2 regions of the Rhizobium sp. BR 317 genome follow, and region 2 is predicted to be linked to the other one. Evidence: predicted binding sites of a transcription regulator. Region 2 holds the regulator's gene; the other holds the start of a gene.
What was found. The regulator LexA, encoded in region 2, represses DNA repair genes until DNA is damaged. The targets are predictions, from matches to a motif close to TGTTCNNNNTGTGTTCNG.

Region 1 (4,199 bases), on a different contig from region 2:
ATTGCCGACCTTCTGCTGCTGGTCGCCGCCCTTGAAGTTGAAGGCGCCGCAATAGGCGCGCGAGTTCATGTCGAACTTGCCGAGCTTGATGATTTCGGCGCCGCCGGAGATTTCCTCCCATACGGTCTTGTTGCCGTCAAGCGCGTCGCGGCTCTGGTCGACATAGCTGAGATGCACCGTCTCGCCGATGCGGATCGAGCCGGAATCCGGCTTTTCCCGCCCGGTGATCATCTTGAACAGGGTGGTCTTGCCGGCGCCGTTCGGGCCGATGATGCCGACGATGCCGCCCGGCGGCAGCTTGATCGACAGATCGTTGACCAGCGTGCGGCCTTCGAAGCCCTTGGTGATGCCCTCCATCTCGATCACCACCTGGCCAAGACGCTCGCTGACCGGAATGATGATCTGCGCATCACCGGGACGCTGATTTTCAGCAGCATCGACCAGTTGTTCGTAAGCGTTGATACGCGCCTTGGACTTGGCCTGACGGGCCTTGGGGCTGGAGGCAATCCATTCCTGTTCGCGGCTGATCGCCTTCTGGCGGCCGGCTTCTTCGCGGGCTTCCTGCAGCATGCGCTTGGCCTTGGCCTGCAGATAGGCGGAGTAGTTGCCTTCGTAAGGAATGCCACGGCCGCGGTCGAGTTCGAGAATCCAGCCGGTAACATTGTCGAGGAAGTAGCGGTCGTGGGTGATCATCATCACGGCACCCGGATAGTCGCGCAGGTGCTTTTCCAGCCAGGCGATGGTCTCGGCGTCGAGATGGTTGGTCGGTTCGTCGAGCAGCAGCAGGTCCGGCTGCGAGAGAAGCAGGCGGCAAAGCGCGATACGGCGGCGCTCACCGCCGGAAAGGCTGGTGACTTCGGCATCGCGCGGCGGGCAGCACAATGCTTCCATCGCCATCTCGACCTGGCTTTCCAGATCCCAGAGATTCTGGCTGTCGATGATGTCCTGGAGCCTGGCGCCCTCGTCCGCCGTCTCGTCGGAATAGTTCATCATCAATTCGTTGTAGCGATTGAGGATTTCGGTTTTCTTGGCAACGCCTTCCATGACGTTTTCGAACACCGTCTTGTTGGGATCGAGCTGAGGCTCCTGCGCCAGGTAGCCGATGGTGGCGCCTTCGGCCAACCAGGCTTCGCCGGTATATTCCTTGTCGAGGCCGGCCATGATGCGCAGCACGGTCGACTTACCGGCACCGTTCGGGCCGAGAATACCGATCTTGGCGTCGGGATAAAAAGAGAGATGAATATTTTCGAGAATCTTCTTGGCGCCATAGGCCTTATTCAGACCGGCCATATGATAGATGAACTGACGTGCCATAGCTTGGGTTACTCCACGGGCGGATAACATTGCGAATTGTGCCGCTATGTAGGCGAAACCCCGCCCTCGGGCAACGGCGAAACCTTGTCCGAGGGCATTTATCCGCGTCGAGCCACTTGCTGGATGTCAGAAACCTGCCGCGTCCACCACGCCTTGATCGCAGCCGAACGATGTTCTGCCGGCGCTCTGGATCAGTTGCTCAAGCCGCGGCTCGCCGTCTGGCGATGGCTGGATGGCGTCTTCCGAGAGGCCGATCGTCAGTTCCGAGATCACGCGCACCTTGCCGACCTGGCGGCAGCTCATCTTCACACGATCGCTGGCACCCGCGCCAAAGCTCTTGTCGAAAGCCGCCTTGATGGCGTCTGCACTGAGCGTCTTGCCGATATTCTGCGCGAAAAGATCGCGCACGGCGGAAGCATTGAGTTCGTTGATTAGGCCCACCGCAGTCCCGAAATAATCATCGGCGCTGAGCTTGGTGCAACTGCCGTGCTTGATCCACTCATGCCGCTCCAGACCGGATTGCGTGCCGGGCATGACTTTATCCAGCGATGCCTTGGTTTCTGCCGAAAGTTGAACAGCCGGCAGGTCTTTCCAATCGCTGCTGCGATCGGACTGCTTCAGATCATCGGAAACATCGCAATATTCCTGCCGCATCGGCCAGAGACCGTGGAGCGAAAAGTTCTTGGCGTCGAAATTATTCGATGATTGATTTCGGCATTCTGCCTTCTTTTGGTTCGTCGCACAGAACGCAGGTTCCCAACTTGCCGCCAGAATAAATCGCGTCCGCCCATGGCTATTTTCCTCGGCCACGGCACTCGTCGCCATCACCACCGCCGTCAGAACAGCAACTGCAAACCCTTGAAGCCAAGGCCTCATTTCATACCTCCAAAACAGAACAATATGAGAACAAATAAGCAGTTTGATCGGCGGCACGCAACCCTGAATCGCAAAGCCACGAAGATTTATTTCTGTGAGCTTCACTCGCCGCGCATTGCAATCGTGGTAGCTATGACCTTTCGTCCGCATGGGGAGGAAACGCGCATCATGTTTGCCGAAAAGAGGCGTCTGAATAGTCCGACGAGTGCGACGCTCGCCTATCATCATGTGCCGGCCGAGGGCAGCGCGCGTGGCGTGCTTCTCATCAGCCACGGCCTTGCCGAACATTCCCGTCGCTATGAACGCTTCGCTGGAGCAATGGCGGCGCACCGCTTTCACGTCTACGCTCACGATCATCGCGGACACGGCGAGACAACGGCTGCCGACGCGCCACTCGGCCGCTTCGCAAGGCGCAACGGCGTCGATGCAGTCATTGCCGATGTGCTGGCGATGCGCGAGCTTGCCGCCGCCGCCCATCCCGGCCTGCCAGTCATCCTCTTCGGCCACTCCATGGGTGGGTTGATCAGCCTCAACGCGGCGGTGACGCATCCCGATAAATTCGACGCCGTCACCGTTTGGAACTCGAATTTCAATGCCGGGCTTGCCGGGCGCGCGGCCCAGGTCATCCTGAAGGCGGAACGCATGCTAAAAGGTTCCGATGTCCCTAGTGGACTGTTGCCGAAGTTGACCTTCGGCGCCTGGGGCCAATCTGTCGCCAATCGCCGTACCGAATTCGACTGGCTGTCACGTATTCCGGAAGAGGTGGATAAGTACATTGCCGACCCGCTCTGCGGCTTCGATGCCTCGGTCTCGCTATGGCTGGATATTTTCGAACTGACCTTCCGTGCACCGCAAAAGGACCACCTCGATCGGCTTCGGCGCGACATGCCGATCCATCTCATCGGCGGCGGGCATGACCCCGCGACGAACAATGGAAAGGCGATTTCATGGCTGTCAAACCATTTGAAAAGAGCCGGATTCTCGCATATCACCACGACTATCTATCAGGACATGCGGCATGAGACTCTGAACGAAATCGGCGCAGCCGCCGCCATTTCGGATTTTGCGAACTGGTGTCAACAGGTGACCGCAAAAGCCTGATTCCCATAGGAATGTTCGAATGAGTGCCACCGACAGTTCCCCTGCCCCGTTTGCATCAATCGGAGCTGACATTCGGCCTGTTGATGATGTTCCTGTCGGTCGTCCTGTCACCGATCATCGACATCTTCTCGAAGCTTGCCGCAATCACCATTCCGCCAGCGGAGGTCCCGCCGCTTTTATATTCTCTGGCGCGAGCGCGCTTTGATTCCAAGCCCGTATCCGATACATCTGAGAGCACTTTCGCGCTCTAGCCGCCTATCTGGACCGACATGACCGATCATAGGACCAAGAAACCGCCCCTTTCCGGCATTCGCGTCATCGAGCTGGCCCGCGTTCTCGCCGGCCCCTGGGCGGGGCAGATGCTGGCCGATCTCGGCGCCGACGTCATCAAGGTCGAGAACCCGGAGGGAGGCGACGATACGCGCCAATGGGGTCCGCCTTTCGTCGAGGGCAAGGATGGGGAAAACCTTTCGGCCGCCTATTATCACTCCGCCAACCGCGGCAAACGGTCTGTTGTCGCCGATCTCAAGACGGAAGAGGGCCAGGCCCTTGTTCGGCGGCTGGTCATGACCGCCGATGTGCTGATCGAGAATTTCAAGCTGGGCGGCCTGGTCAAATATGGGCTCGACTACGAGAGCCTGAGGAAGATCAATCCCAAACTGGTTTATTGTTCGATCACCGGCTTCGGCCAGACCGGTCCCTATGCCGGCCTCGCAGGTTATGACTATATCGTCCAGGGGATGTCTGGCTTCATGTCGATCACCGGCGAGCCGGATGGCCAGCCGATGAAAGCAGGGGTCGCGATCGCGGATATCTTCACCGGCATCTACGCCGTCTCTGCGATAGAAGCGGCCCTGATCCACGCGCTGAAGACCGGCGAAGGCCAGCTTGTCGATATGGCGTTGCTC
Region 2 (4,199 bases):
TGGCATTGGTGTCCGGTTATTCGCTCTGGACGAGGCGACCGCATCGGGAAAGCGTTCTCTCCCGGTTCCGGCTCCTGCGTCCGCTGCTCTTCGTCTCGCGCTTCTTCGGAGGCATATTGTCGACCTCCTTTATCGGCGGCGCGTCGACCGCGATCTTCTCGATAGAGCATTTTCACCGCTTGGCGACATATGGTCTTGTCGCCAATCTGGCGGCCATGCCGGTCGTCTCCTTTGTCGTCATGCCTTTTGGTATGGCGGCTACAATGCTGATGCCGTTTGGCGTCGATGCTCCTTTCTGGCAGATCACCGGCGCGGGACTCGATGCCGTCATCGTCGTTGCCAAAACGGTCGCCGCCTGGGGCGGCAATATTCCCTTTGGCCGACTACCGGTCTGGCTATTTCCCACGGTCATAGTCGGCTTCTTGCTGATGACCCTGCTCAAAACATGGCTGCGGCATGCGGGTGCGCTTTTGATCATTGGCTCGGTCGCAGTCGTGGCCCTCAGCCCCGGTGTTCCGAAACCCGATCTGATGATCTCCGAGGACGGTACGCTGGTCGCTTTGCTGCGAAACGGTGCGTTGACGACCAACCGTGAGAAACCGCCCGATTTCATCTTCGAGCAGTGGCAAAGAGCCCTGGCGATCACCGAGCAGCAACCGCCTGCGATGCTTCCGCCCGACAGCCAGCTCCCTAAAATCAGCAAATCGGACAAGCATCGCCGCTTGAGTTCCGACGAACAGACCGCCGTTCGAAAGGCGATGGATGCGGCACTGGACAATGCCGGGCAGGGCGGTTTCGCCTGCCAGAAAGGGGCTTGGTGCGTGGCAATGCTGGAGAATGGCGACATGCTTGTCACCATTGAAGACGCTGCTTATCTCGCTCCGGCCTGCGATACCGCCAATATCGTCGTCACACCCATACGGCTGCGGCTTGATCGCTGCCGCTCCGGCGCTATGCTTTTTACGGGCGTAACACTTCGCCGGACTGGGTCCATCGAAATGAACCTCGGCGCCGAGAAACCGGTAATAACGGCGGCGTTTGAAAATCTAACGCGGCCATGGAGCCTTCATCGCGCCTATGACTGGCGAACCGGTACTTTCGGAGCGCCGATCGCACCGGTGTCACCCGTCAGTGATAGCGGCGAATGAGGCCGACGAGCTTGCCTTGCACTTTCACACGATCCGGCCCGAAAATACGGGTCTCGTAAGCCGGGTTAGCGGCCTCAAGCGCGATCGAAGCTCCCTTGCGGCGGAAGCGCTTCAATGTCGCCTCTTCATCATCGACGAGAGCGACGACGATGTCGCCGGGATTGGCGGTCGTGGCGTTGCGGATAATGACGGTATCGCCATCAAAGATGCCGGCATCGATCATCGAGTCGCCCTTGACCTCCAGCGCATAGTGCTCGCCGGAGCCGAGCATGTCGGCGGGAACGGTGATGTCATGGGTATTGTTCTGGATGGCCGAGATCGGAACGCCGGCGGCGATGCGGCCCATGACGGGGACCGAGACCGAACTGTTGTTTTCCTCACTTACCGGCTTGGCGGGAGCGGGTGGCGGCACAAGTTGCGGTTTGCCAAGGCTACCCTCGATGACGCTTGGCGAAAAGCCGCGGCGTGGCTGCAGGCTCGGGCTATAGGCCTCCGGCAGCTTGATGACTTCCAGCGCCCGGGCCCGGTTCGGCAGACGGCGGATGAAACCGCGCTCTTCCAAAGCCGTGATGAGACGGTGAATGCCAGATTTTGACGCGAGGTCCAGCGCATCTTTCATCTCGTCGAAAGATGGCGGAACGCCGGACTCCTTCATGCGTTCGTGAATGAAGAGAAGCAGTTCCTGCTGCTTGCGCGTCAACATCGTTTTGAACCTCGGGACTGAGAAGGTGTCGTGAAACAAATCCAGAACGGACACTATATGTTCCATATGTGTTCCGCAAGTCCTTAAATTTTGGTGAATATTTTGTAAGTGTCTCAAATAAATGGGAACAGAACGGGTCCTGGGCTGACGGATTTTCTCGACGCATACAGACTAAGGTACTGATATGTATATGGAATACGATTAAATGTGATTTCTGCGATCAGGAGCGGTCCATCTCAAAAGCGATAAAAAGCCACGTTGTTTGCTCAATAGTCTCTTTGGAGAGCGATGCTCTCCGAACGAAGGAGAACAAACTGTAGATCGAACAGGAAGGATCGAATTTTCGCGGGGCTGGGATCGGCGACGATTCTAGTAATATTGGATGGAAATTCAATAGGTTGGGCTCTTACTCGAACTCCTGTGCGTATGCTCGAGCAGGGTGCGGTCGTTGGCGATCTGCTTTAGCATACTGCGACCGGCCAGAATCATCTCGAAGAGAAAGGCCACGAAAGCGCCCATGAGCGCGATGACGGCAAGGCCGAAGAACCACAGCAGTAGCTGCTCGCGAAATTGCTGGCGAATCGCTCCGCCCATGAGGCCGAGCGTTGCAAGGCATGTGCACATGCCCGATGCCGTGCCGAGCAGGACGGCAACCTCAAGCGCCAATGTCCGCCGCCGCAGATAGTAGAGCTGCAGCAGCCGCGTTTCATCCGGGTCCTCCGAAGTCACCCGTTCGAAAAGGCTGTTGACCCGGTCCGAGACGCGGGCGAGCCTAGCCGAGAAAACATTGAGGCACCCGGCGGTGCCGGCCAGGCCAGCAGAAAGACCGGCGTCAGCGCTATTTGAATAACGTGCGCGGCAGCAGACGTTAGCTGGTCGTTCAGCACGCTCGATCTCCTTTCCGACGTCATCCGCATCAGGTTCGGGGTGTTGCTTCGGCAAGGAAGGACGTCAGCGTGAGGCCGTGGCTGATCTCACGCGAATGTTTTACGTCGGTGGCGCCGGCGATTGTGCCAACTGTTCAGCGGTTCTCTTTTTGTGCATTGTCAGAGCGGCGGCTGCGGTGTCGGATTTCTCCTCGCCGCCCACCTGGACGGTTGGCTGAGCGAATTCGATACCGTTTTCCATGAAGGCGTCGCGGATCATGGTGTAGGCGCGCCGCCGGATATAGGTTTGCCGACCGGGAAGGACGGTGAAGGCAAAGCTCAGTTCGATACCGAAGTCGCCGATCTGCTCGACGCCCTTCATTTTCAGGGTCTCGAGGATTTGCGGGCCGATTTCCGGATCTTCCTTCAATTGCTCTCCGATTTGCTTGGCGATCTTCTTCGCCTTGGCGACATCGGTGTTGAACGGAACCCGCAGCATGAATTTATCGATCGCCCAGTCACGGCTCATGTTCTGAACGGCGCCAAGTTCGCCGAAGGGAACCGTGAACACCGGACCGCGATGATGTCGAAGCCTGACGGAACGCAGGCTGAAGGATTCCACAGTTCCCTTGTAGCTGCCGCTCTGAATGTATTCGCCAACGCGGAAGGCATCGTCCATGAGGTAGAAAATGCCGCTGACGATATCCTTGACGAGCGTTTGCGAGCCGAAGCCTATCGCCACGCCGAATATGCCGGCTCCCGCAATCAGCGGCCCGATCTGCACGCCCATTTCCGACAATACCGTGAGGACGGCGGCCGCGATGACGATGGCTGCAAGCGCGTTGCGGAAGATCGGCAGCAGGGTGCGAAGGCGGCCCGCGCGCGCGGCTTCCGCCGACGGCGAGGATGCGTCGCTATCGGCAACGCTCAATCTCTCGTCAATGAATGCTTTCGACAACTGCCAGCAGAGATCGGCCAAAATCAGGATGACGACGCTCTTCAGTGCGCCGCGAACGGCTGCGTCGATTGCCGGATTTTCTCGTGCGAGGATGTTGGGATCATAGTGCCAGATGACTGTGATCCAGCCGACCGCGGCTGCGATGACGAGTGCCCGCGCACCACGGACTGCCAACACCATGCGCGCACTGTTCTTGTTGTCGCTCGGCCACCGTCCTTTTGCGAATGCCTCTGCCGTTCGTCCGACGGCGGACAGCAATCCCGGAAGAATAACGGCATAGACCCCAAGCCAGAAAAGACCGAGGAAGTTTGTCACCCAAAGAAGCCAGAGGCCGATCGCGTAGACTGAATAGAGGGTATTCACAAGCGCTAGCTGCCTGGAGGCTGTCGCATCGCCCGGCCGTCGCCACACGGCTTCAAATACGATTAGCAACAGGAGAATGGAGAAGCCGTGGGAAATGACGGTGCCGACGTCTCCGTCGATGGAGAGCGGTTTGGTCAGCGACGTCGTGGCGCCGGCGAAGG

Region 1: QD357_RS04245 (ribonuclease T2 family protein) is a predicted target of LexA. The motif match lies at 2,206-2,223, and genes of this name have one in related genera.

Annotation. Positions count from the first base shown of each region.
Region 1 covers NZ_JARWLB010000002.1:343,294-347,492, forward strand. Annotated here, with positions in the region: gene ettA (energy-dependent translational throttle protein EttA) at 1-1,314, opposite strand, end outside; gene QD357_RS04245 (ribonuclease T2 family protein) at 1,441-2,190, opposite strand; gene QD357_RS04250 (alpha/beta fold hydrolase) at 2,359-3,291, shown strand; partial or broken gene QD357_RS04255 (EamA/RhaT family transporter) at 3,311-3,458, shown strand; gene QD357_RS04260 (CaiB/BaiF CoA transferase family protein) at 3,561-4,199, shown strand, end outside.
Region 2 covers NZ_JARWLB010000001.1:276,352-280,550, reverse strand. Annotated here, with positions in the region: gene QD357_RS01330 (ComEC/Rec2 family competence protein) at 1-1,148, shown strand, start outside; gene lexA (transcriptional repressor LexA) at 1,129-1,851, opposite strand; gene QD357_RS01320 (DUF2721 domain-containing protein) at 2,242-2,793, opposite strand; gene QD357_RS01315 (mechanosensitive ion channel family protein) at 2,839-4,199, opposite strand, start outside.